Regions from separate parts of the Flammeovirga agarivorans genome, predicted to be linked through region 2. Evidence: riboswitches for the same ligand, from Rfam matches in the RefSeq annotation. Region 2 holds a riboswitch; the other holds the start of a gene.
The links. Region 2 has a riboswitch for S-adenosylmethionine ahead of HGP29_RS02825 (hypothetical protein). Riboswitches for the same ligand answer to the same signal wherever they lie in the genome.

Region 1: another riboswitch for S-adenosylmethionine. It lies ahead of metH (methionine synthase); the one in region 2 lies ahead of HGP29_RS02825 (hypothetical protein).

The regions. Positions count from the first base shown of each region.
Region 1 is NZ_JABAIL010000008.1:183,868-189,830, reverse strand. It holds gene metH (methionine synthase) at 1-1,659, opposite strand, end outside; SAM riboswitch class I at 1,768-1,875, opposite strand; gene HGP29_RS22085 (SusC/RagA family TonB-linked outer membrane protein) at 2,395-5,325, shown strand; gene HGP29_RS22080 (RagB/SusD family nutrient uptake outer membrane protein) at 5,366-5,963, shown strand, end outside.
Region 2 is NZ_JABAIL010000001.1:676,363-682,325, reverse strand. It holds gene HGP29_RS02840 (sensor histidine kinase) at 1-62, opposite strand, end outside; gene HGP29_RS02835 (response regulator transcription factor) at 67-747, opposite strand; gene HGP29_RS02830 (TonB-dependent receptor domain-containing protein) at 835-3,291, opposite strand; SAM riboswitch class I at 3,501-3,610, shown strand; gene HGP29_RS02825 (hypothetical protein) at 3,793-4,374, shown strand; gene metK (methionine adenosyltransferase) at 4,398-5,681, shown strand; gene HGP29_RS02815 (patatin-like phospholipase family protein) at 5,752-5,963, shown strand, end outside.

The DNA of each region.
Region 1 (5,963 bases), on a different contig from region 2:
ATTATGCTCTTCGATACCTGTGGCAACCGCTAAAATGTTAGGATCAAAGATGATATCTTGTGGAGGGAACCCTACTTTGTTTACTAGGATATCATAAGAACGAGAACAGATTTCTTTTCTTCTTTCGAAGTTATCTGCTTGTCCTTCTTCATCAAAAGCCATAACAACAGCAGCTGCACCATACTTTTTAATGAGTGTTGCTTTTTGAATAAAATCTTCCTCTCCTTCTTTAAGTGAAATCGAGTTAACAATACCTTTACCTTGCAACGTCTTTAAGCCTGCTTCAATAATCTCCCATTTAGATGAGTCGACCATGATTGGAAGCTTAGCGATATCTGGTTCAGAAGCAATAAGGTTTAAGAAACGTGTCATACACTCCTTAGAGTCTAACATTCCTTCGTCCATATTGACGTCGATCACTTGAGCACCACCTTCCACTTGGTGTCTTACTACTTCAATCGCTTCCTCAAACTCTCCGTTTTCAATTAATCGACGGAATTTTGCTGAACCGGTTACGTTGGCTCTTTCACCTACATTGACAAAGATACTATCTGGCTTGATCGTTACAGGTTCTAAACCACTAAGTCTTTGATAAGGTTCTTTTTTAGTAACCTCTCTAACTTTTGCTTGACTAAATGTTTTAGCAATACCAGCAATATGATCTGGAGTAGTACCACAACATCCACCTACGATATTAACTAATCCATCAAAAGATTTTAAGATATCACTCATTTCTTCTGATGTCTGATCATATTCGCCAAATTCGTTAGGTAGACCAGCATTAGGATATGCAGAAACATTTACGTCCGCTACCCTAGATAACTCTTGAATATATGGACGAAGTAAATCTGCACCCAAAGCACAGTTTAAACCTACACTAAATAAATCGGCATGTCTAATAGAGTTCCAGAATGCCTCTACTACTTGTCCTGAAAGTGTTCTACCAGAAGCATCAGTAATAGTACCAGATACCATCAATGGCAGACGCTTTCCTTTATATTGGTTAGGAAATTCCTCTTCTCTACCTTTTGGGGCAGCGGGAGTAACATTTCCATTTTCTACATCCGTAAAATATTTGTCTGCTGCAAACAGTGCAGCTTTACAGTTTAAGGTATCAAAAACGGTTTCGATAAGAATCGTATCTACACCACCTTCTGCTAAGCCTTGAACTTGTAAATAATAAGCCTCCACAAGATCATCAAATGTAACGGCTCTATAACCAGGATCATTTACATCTGGTGAAATTGAAGCAGTACGGTTGGTAGGACCAATGGCTCCAGCTACAAAACGAGGTTTGTGAGGTTCCTTCTCAGTAAATTCTAATGCAGCTTCTTTTGCCAACTTCGCAGACGCATAGTTTAACTCGTAAACTTCGCTTTCCATTTCATAGTCGGCCATTGCGATTGTAGTACCACTAAATGTATTAGTTTCTACGATATCACAACCTGCTTCAAAATACTGTTTATGAATATCTCTGATAATATTCGGCTGAGTAATAGATAACATATCATTATTACCTTTAACGTCACATGGGTGATCTTTGTAACGCTCGCCTCTGTAATCATCCTCACCTAATTTGTGTCTTTGGATCATAGTACCCATGGCACCGTCCAAAATCAACACTCGTTCTTTTGCTAACTCCTGGAGTTTTTCTGACATCTTAATATTTTGAAAGTTACGTTTCACATACTCAACTATTTTATAAAATAGGAGAGTTAAAACGTGCTTAAAGTTTCTCTGAGACCCTCATTCTAGATCGAATGCTTCTACTCATCTTTCTCGGACACTTCCGAAGCGGGAATTGGCACCTATCGCTGGGAACAACGGTTGCCATGACATCTACGAGCCCGTTCTCTCTGTCATTCTTGATAAGCACGCCGCAAGATAATGACAAAATGAAGAAAAGCCCACAGATTTTGCATGAAAAGGTCCGATTTATTGAAAAATCAGTAATTTTTTTTGATTTTTTTGACAGATGATAAATGATAGAAATATGCAATTTTTAAACGTATTCAGTACATTTTAAATATTTTATCTACCGATTGCGCAACAGGTTTCTAAATAATTTAATTCGTATATTTTATTTCGTTATCATATTAATGCAACCGGTTTAGTTGGTGATTGATTCAGGTGTTGCGCTACAAAACGTTTGTGCTTCCATAAAAAGTGCAATAAAAACGCTTTATCTCAAGAATTAGCACTGCATTTAACATTTGTTTTTAATTCATATTAGCTTTAGAATTGTGATAGACAAACTATAGCCAACACATGAGCGCTCTTGATGAAAATGAAATAAACAATCTATTTAATGCTATACTCTTTTGTCTAACTATTTTTTGAACATGAGATGATCACAACAATTCATGTCTGTCCTATAAACTACAATTTTAACTAATGAAAAGATTATTACAACTCTTCAGTCTGTTGGCGATTCTGTCGTTAGCAACACTGACTTCTACGTATGCTCAAGAACGAAACCTGACGGGTATTATCTATGATGAAACGAATTCCCCAATGCCTGGAGTAAACGTTATTGTAACAGGAACTACAACCGGAACTACAACCAATTTTGAAGGAAAATTCTCACTAAATGTCCCTGAAAGTGCAGAAACATTAACGTTTAGTTATATTGGTTATTTTGACCAATCAATCGCTATTGGAAACACTTCCAACTTCAGTATTTCAATGAAAGTAGATGCTGAACAACTTGAAGAAGTGGTGATAGTTGGATACGGCCAAATGGAAAAGAAAGATGTTACCGGTGCAATGTCATCTGTGAAATCAGAAGATTTTAACCAAGGTGTACTTACATCACCAGATCAATTGATCCAAGGTAAAATTGCTGGTGTACAGATGACGCCTTCTTCTGGTGAACCAGGTGCAGGTGTAAACATTAGAGTTAGAGGTGGTACATCACTTACTGCATCCAATGAGCCTTTGTATGTTATTGATGGTTTCCCTATTGATAATACTGCCTCAGATCCTGGTACAGCAGGAGTATACTCTGCATCTGCTTCAAAAAACCCTTTAGCATCTATCAACCCTGCGGATATTGAATCTTTTGATATCCTAAAGGATGCTTCTGCAACAGCAATTTATGGTGCCAGAGGTGCAAATGGTGTTATTATTATTACAACAAAGAAGGGTAAAGAAGGACAAGCCAAAGTCAATTACGATGCATATGTGGGTATCTCAAACATCGCTAAAAAGCTAGATGTGCTTACTGCATCAGAATACAGAGCAGCCACACAAGCTGAAGGTTCAACTCCTTTAGATTTAGATGCTAATACAGATTGGCAAGAAGTAATGACAAGACAAGCTATCACTCAAAATCACAACTTAGGGGTTTCTGGTGGTACGGCCAATACTCAGTATAGATTCTCAGTAAACTATCTTAACCAAGATGGTATCATGATTAACTCTGGTATGGAAAGAATTGGAGGTAGAATGAACATCACACAAAAGCTATCTAAGAAAGTAACATTAGGTGCTAATATGATGGGTTCATTTACAAAGAACAACAACTTGCCTTATGGTGTGGGTGGTGCTCTTGATGGAGGTGTTATCAACAACATGATCCGTATGTCTCCACTATTACCTCAAGACTATTCGTCACCTAACTTACTAGAGAAAAACCCATACATCATGGCGAATTCTGTACGTGATTTCACAAATACACAAAGAGTTTTAGGTAACGCTTACGTTGAGGCTGAATTTGTTGAAGGATTAACAGGTAAAATTAATATCGGTGGAGATATTACTTCTGCAAAACGTAACGCATACCTTCCAGGTAGTATTGAGTGGGTTGGTGAAGGAAATGGATCTGCTGATGTTAGAAACAACTTCTTACATAACGTACTATTAGAAGGTACTTTAAACTATACAAAGACTTTTGGTGATGTAAAATTAAATGCCTTAGCTGGTTATACTTTCCAAGAGTTTGGTAGAGAGTATAATGGAGCAAATGCTACTGGTTTCCAAATTGATGATATCGCTGAGTATAACTTAAATGCAGCAAGTGGTGATAATATTTTGGTGGATTCATACAAAGAGTCAAGCAAATTAATCTCATGGATTGGTAGAGCTAACTTAAGTTTTAAAGATAAATATGTCTTCACTGGTACAATGCGTGTCGATGGTTCATCTCGATTTGGTGATAATAACAAATGGGGTGTTTTCCCATCAGTTTCTGGTGCTTGGAGAATCTCTGAAGAATTATTCTTATCTGGAAGTGATGTATTAAGCGATTTAAAACTACGCGCTGGATGGGGTATCACAGGTTCTCAAGAAATAGGTAACTACCGTTCTCTTCCAACATTATCTGGAGATAAAAGCTATGGAGCTGTGGGGATTGGTGCTGGTGTAACGTATGACAACTATGCTAACCCAGATCTTAAATGGGAAGAAACTTCTCAGTTGAATATTGGTTTAGACTTTGAATTCTTCAATGGTATTTTATTCGGTACTATTGATGCTTATCAAAAACATACAAAAGACCTTTTATTAGAGTTACAAGCTCCTCAACCTGCTCCTGTTGATGTTTACCTTCAGAATGTTGGTGAATTGAAAAACCATGGTATCGAGATTTCATTAAACACGGTCAACTTCTCAAAAGATAACTTTACATGGCAAACTGGTGTGGTAGCGGCTTTCAATAAAAATGAAGTTGAAAACATCGGTGATTATGAAGAAATCTTTACTGGTGCTGTTGGTGGTCGTGGTCAAGTAGGTCAGTTTGCACAGGTGATTAAACCAGGTCTTCCATACGGTACTTTCTATGGTCCTCGTTTTGAAGGTTTAGATGAAAGTGGAAATGCTATTGAATCGGAAGAAAGCTATGTACTAGGACAAGCTTTACCAAAGTGGACATTAGGTATCAATAACTCAATGACTTTTGGAAGATTTGACCTTAACTTCTTCTTTAACGGATCGTTTGGTCATCAAGTCTTTAACAATACTGCACTTGAGTTCTCTTCTACAAATGACCTTTACGGAGACCAAAGTACTTATAACGTAATGAAATCTGCTGCTGAAGAAGATATCAGAGCGACAAAATACAACTCGAAATTTATCGAAGATGCATCTTTCTTAAGACTATCAAACATGACATTGGGTTACACATTCAATATGTCTAATGTAAAATCAGTGAGCCGTCTTAGATTATATGTTTCGGGACAAAATTTATTTGTGATCACTAACTACTCTGGTTACGATCCTGAGGTGAATGCACCTGCAGGTGGTAGCCAAGTGCCTCCTATTGGTATTGATTATAACAACTACCCTGCTGCTAGAACATTTATGGGTGGTGTATCAGTAGAATTCTAATCAATAAAACTTTCACAAATAACTTCAAAAAGAAATCATCATGATAAAAAATAAATGGATTAAAATCTTTGCTGTTGCAACATTAATCGGTGCCTCAGCATGTACAAACTTAGAAGAGAAACTATATAGTTCTGTTACAGATGAGTATTTCCAAGACCCAGAAAATTTACCTGCAGCTGTTGCCCCTGTATATGCTTCATTAAGAAGTTTCTATCACCATGAAAATTACTGGGGTTTCAACCAAGTTGCTTCAGATGAAACACTAGTTCCATCAAGAGGTGGTGACTGGTATGACGGTGGTAAATGGTTAGAGCTCAATGCTCATACATGGACGTCTAATCACCCCCATTTACCTGGTTTATGGAATGCTCCATATACAGGTATTGCAAGAGCAAATGGATTAATAGAATCACTTGCAGAGTTTGAACAAAATGATGAAATAATTAAAACTCAAGCTGAAATAAGATTCTTGAGAGCTTATTACTATTTCACATTAATGGATATGTTTGGTAATGTGCCATTAGTTCTTGTTTCTCAACATAATGGTGATACTCCAGCAAGTTCAAGACCTGAAGTAACTGAGTTTGTTGTAAGTGAATTAGAAGCTGTAAAAGATATTCTTGATGCTGAACCAGAAT
Region 2 (5,963 bases):
GTGAAAATGAGGTAAAAGAAGGTGATTCGTGATAGTAAATTAAAAGTTCTTTTACTTTGCATAGATTTATTTGCTAGTAGAAAATTTATACCCCATGCCATAGACTGATTTGATATAATCTTTGGCTCCTCCCTTCTGTAACTTTTTCCTTAAGTTCTTAATATGAGTATAAATAAAATCAAAACTATCGGCTTGATCAATATGATCTCCCCAGAGATGTTCTGCTATATTTTCTTTTGTCAGCATCTTCTCTCTGTTATAAAGGAAGTACAATAATAAATCATATTCTTTTTTTGTCATTTCTATGATTTGATCATTGATAGAAACTGTTGATAAAGAGATATCCACTTTTAGTTCATTTACCTCAATAACATTACTTCCTTTTAACTTTTTTCGTCTGAATAATGAACGAACCCTTGCAATCAATTCGGCCATGTGGAAGGGCTTTGTGATGTAATCATCAGCACCTAATTCAAGACCTGTTACTTTATCGTCTACACTATCCCTTGCCGTAACGATTAATACTCCTGCATTGGCATCCACTTCTTTTATTAACCTGACTACATCCAAACCATTACCGTCAGGTAAGCCTAAGTCGACCACTAAGATATCATAGGCGTAAACACCTATTTTTTCTCTAGCATCAGTTAAAGTAGAGACATGTTCTACACCGATACTCTGATCTTTTAGATTGGCTAATATATCTTCAGCTAATAAATGATTGTCTTCGATCAATAACAGTTTCATAATCACTAATATCAATAAAGAGTAGCCATATTACTTTTTGCAAGCTATGGCTACTCAATGCATATTTTTATTCAGGAGAGGATGTCTCTAGAAGTCATCCATTCCACCTCCACCACCTGAAGGTCCTCTTCTCGATGGCTTAAAGTTATTCAATCTATAAGTGAATGTCATAGTAAAATACTGAGCATATCTAAAATCTTCAGTATAATTATTAAAACCGACACCCTCTGAAGTACTTTTTCTTACTGCTGTCCCCAATACATCGTTCATTGAAGCTGTAATGGTCAACTTCTTTTTCATCATATTGTGCTTTAAAGCAGCAGTCATCATATAGTACCCTTCATTTTCTCCTTGAGCAGTTACAGTAGGTCCAGTATATCTACTATTGATTTGCAATTGAGTTTGTTTTGTCAATCTGAATGTGTTGTTAAAACGGCTACTCCAGTTTAAGCTTTGGCGATCAAAACTCTGTCCCTCCAATTCACCTTCTACTCTGTAATCATATAAGTTGCCCATTAAATCAATGGTCCACCATTTTACAGGATTATAGTTTAATGAAAGTTCAAAACCTAAAGCGTAATCAGTTCCTACGTTCTCATAAGTATGTAAAATAACACCTTCAGACCAAACACTCTGAACTCTTTCAATTTTGTTTTGTGTCATTCTATAGTAAGCATCAAAAGATAAAGTAGCTTTTTCTCCTAATCCTTTTAAATAACCAAAATCAAATGAATCAATGTTTTCCGGTAATAAAGCTGGGTTACCTCTACGTACGTTAAAGGCATCTTGCCAAGTAACGAAAGGCTCTAAGTAATATCCTCTTGGTCTTTCAATTCTTCGAGAGTAACTCAACATCAATTGGTCTTCTTTTGGTAATCCATAAGATAGGTGAATCGTTGGGAAAACATTCCACTGATCTACAGGATAGTCCTCTTCAGTTCCTTCAAGGTTGATGTTTCGGCCTGTATACTCCGCTCGCAATCCACCCTGATAACCAAAGTTACCTACCTTACCGGCATACATACCGTAAAGTGAGTGGATTGTTTGCGTGTAGTTGGTAGTAAAGCTATAGTCTGGTGCAAAGACATAGTCACCAGTCGACACATCATAATTATATACCTCGTTAATATCTTGTGATTTGTTCCATCTTGTTTGCCATCCTGCTTCAAACTTGTCTGTTTTTCCGATAGGCAACGTATAATCTATTTTAGCTCTTAATCTTCCTCCAGGGCCAATTTCTGTAGACCTCTGGCCTGAAGCTGGGTTTTCTGCTATCACTCCGCTTGCATCTTTTGGATACAACTCATTGATTGAGCTTTCGGTCATATCTCTACCGCCATAATCTACCATAGCATCTAAAGTATGTCCTTTTTTATCTTTGAATTTATGTTGATAAGCTAAGTTTGCACTGTAGTATAAACCACCTCTTTGCCAGTATTCACTAGAAATATATTCCGTCTCGTTGATCGGTTGGTCACTTCCTCCAATTTGTTGGTATTCATAGAAATTCGCATCCATCCCACCATACATTTTAAAATCACCAACTCTACCAGATAGTTTAATGAAATCATTATCCGAAATAGAATATTCAGCACCCGCTTGAATACCCATTACTTCAAAAGTACGTTCTCTTTCTCCATCAGAAATCACATAAGAAGTGGTATCATTTGTAGTAGTTCTACGTTCAGATTTATAGCTACCCGGACCTGGTCTCTTATTGTAATTAGCTCCGATATAGTAGTTCCATTTCTTCTTTCTGAAGTTTAGTAAGAAGTCTCCACCAATTCTTCCATACCTACCCACATTAAAGTTGGCTACACCATTTACACCTTCTAACTTATTTTTCTTTGTAATGATGTTGATAATACCAGCAGTACCATCGGGATCATACTTTGCAGAAGGGTTTGTAATCAACTCTATATTTTCAATTGTACTAGCAGGAATTTGTTGTAATGCCTCAGAAGCATCTAATACTGAAGGTCTACCATCAATTAAAACAGTAAATCCAGAACTACCTCTTAAACTCACATTACCATCACCATCTACAGTAACTGAAGGAATATTTTCTAAGATATCTACTGCTGTTCCTGACATTGCGGCAAACTGAGTTCCTACATTAACTACTTTCTTATCGATATCATAAGTCACAGAATTTTGAGTACCTACTACTTCAACAGCGTCTAAAACTTCTGCATCTGTAGACAACTCCACTTCTCCTAAGTTTGCTTTATAATTGGGTTTACCTATTTCAACACCATCAATAATATTCTTCTGAAAACCGATAAAAGAGATTTCAACGGTAAACATTCCTTCAGGAATATTTTTCACAACAAACATACCTTCAAGGTTCGTTACTGTTCCTCCAATAAGTGTATGTGATGCTTGATCAAAAATACTTACAGTAGCATATTCTACAGGTACATTACTACCTGCTTCTTTTACCTTACCTAGAATAATACCTTTTTTAATTGGGTCGTTGGCATATGCTGCTGAAACAATAATGAAAGTTATAAATGCGATTAATGTGGAAGTTTTTCTGAACATGAATTGAGTCGAATTTAAATGATATCACAAAAGTAGATTTCAAATCTGTAGCAAATCTGAAGAAAATTGTAGTTTTATTTTTTTTGAAAAAAATTCGATTTATTCCACTCTTTGTGAGTATATTAGATTACAGTGTTAATAAAATTTGAAAAAAAATAAAGCATGAAATCTATTGATCTTTAAACCAATTATCTATATTTGCATCGCATTACTTATCAAGAAAGGCAGAGGGATTGGGCCCAATGAAGTCTTGGCAACCTGCGCTCCTCAAAGCAAGGTGCTAACTCCCAACTCGAAGGTGTTCGAGAAAAGATGAGTTTATCTCCAGAAAAATTTCATTAAGTACTGTCTATCAGTACAATGTCTAAAATTGATAAGTACTTGGGTTAACATTTAATCTTAGACTGATTGGCTTTTAGGAATATTTATCTCAACTGTTGTATTATTATTTTATCAACAGTATTTACTAGCTGCTTTGAATTACAGGAGCAGCTTCAGATTATGGAAGACGGAAAAGGAAACTATTCTTTTACGTTTGATTTTTCACAAAGTAAAGAGTTGCTAAATATTGTGTCTGCTTATAAAAATGCAGAGGGCAATAGCATTTTCCAACCCAGTCAATTTAAGAAACCTTTGATGCTCATTGCAGAAGAACTTGATAACGTTCCCGGTGTGTATGATAGTAGATCAGTGATCGATACTACACATTGGAAATTAGGAATTAGGTTCGCCTTTGTTGACATCCATGCCTTAAATAGTGCACTATCAAAATTGGACAGAGCCAAAAAAAATGAGGACACTTTTTTGAAAATGAAAAAAAGAAAGGCCGAATGGATACGAAATGTCGATTGGAAAACGCTTATTACAGAACATATGCCATCATCTTCGGATGCCAATACGATTATGACTCAGCATATCGACTCTGCAAATTATAGTTTTCACTGGATGTTAAACCGAGAAATTAAAACAGTTAAATCATACGAAATAGAGCGTTTAGGCTCAACCGAACTCATATATAAAGGCAAAATCCCAAATAGTGATAATGTAGACTTCATCACACAATGGGATGTTAAATTCAAGTAGATTCTAAGAACAGAATATAAAATATGACGTATTTATTCACATCCGAGTCCGTTTCAGAAGGACATCCTGATAAAATCGCTGATCAAATTTCAGACGCGATTCTAGATGCTATGTTAAAGCAAGACCCTGCCTCTCGCGTGGCTTGTGAAACTATGGTAACTACTGGATTAGCTGTAATCGCAGGTGAAGTTACTACAAAAGCATACGTTGAAATCCCTGACGTTGTAAGGGAAACAATTGATAAAATCGGATATAACAAAGAAGATTACTACTTCGCAGCACACTCTTGTGGTGTACAAGTAGCTCTACATAGTCAATCTCCAGACATCGCTCAAGGTGTAAATGTTGGAGAAGGTGTCGACAAAGAACAAGGTGCCGGTGACCAAGGTATGATGTTCGGTTATGCGACAACTGAAACTGAAGACTATATGCCAATGGCTTTGGCTTTCTCTCATGGCTTAGTGAAAAGATTAGCTGAAATCCGTAAGCATGAACCAGAATTAATCGGTTACTTAAGACCTGACGCTAAGGCTCAAGTTACCATCGAATATAATGAAGACAATACTCCTTTGAGAGTTCATACTATTGTTGTTTCAACGCAACACGATGAATTCCCTGGAGTTTCAGACGATGAAGCATTAGCACAAATCGCTGAAGATGTGAAGAAGCATGTTATCCCTACAGTTATCCCTGCAGAGTTGATTGATGCAAATACAATTTTCCACATCAACCCAACAGGTAAGTTTGTTATTGGTGGTCCTCATGGTGATGCTGGATTAACTGGTCGTAAAATCATTGTAGATACTTACGGTGGTAAAGGTGCTCACGGTGGTGGTGCTTTTTCTGGTAAAGATCCTTCGAAAGTAGATAGATCTGCTGCTTATGCATCAAGACATATCGCTAAAAACTTAGTAGCTGCAGGTATCGCAGATGAAGCATTAGTACAAGTTGCCTATGCAATTGGTGTTTCTCACCCGGTATCATTGAATGTAACGACTTATGGTACTGCTAAAGTGGATTTAACTGATGCTGAAATCTCTAAGAAAATCGAAGAAATCTTCGATATGAGACCTAAAGCTATTGTTGATCGCTTAGGATTAACAAACCCTATTTTTGCTCCAACAGCCGCTTACGGTCACATGGGACAAAAACCTTATAAAAAAGAAGTTGAAGTTGAAGTGAAAGATATTGTAGAAAGCAATGGTCAAAAAGTAACGACAACAAAACTTGAAAATAAAGAAGTAGAATTCTTTACATGGGAAAAATTAGACTATGTAGATAAGATTAAATCTGCATTTGGTATCTAATATTTTTATGTAAAAAGTATTTTTTCTGAATCCTTGTTGGTAATTTCAAATCAACAAGGATTTTTTTATTATGCGTACTTTACAAATACTATTCATATTAATTTTTAGTTTTCAATCTCTTTTCTGTTGGGCACAAAATATTACCGATAACCATTCAGAGTTTAAACAAGAAGTTAAAAACCGAAAAACTGTTGGACTTGTACTAAGCGGTGGTGGAGCAAAAGGTATTGCTCATATCACTGTCATAAAAGTATTGGAAGAATATGGAATCCCTATCGACTA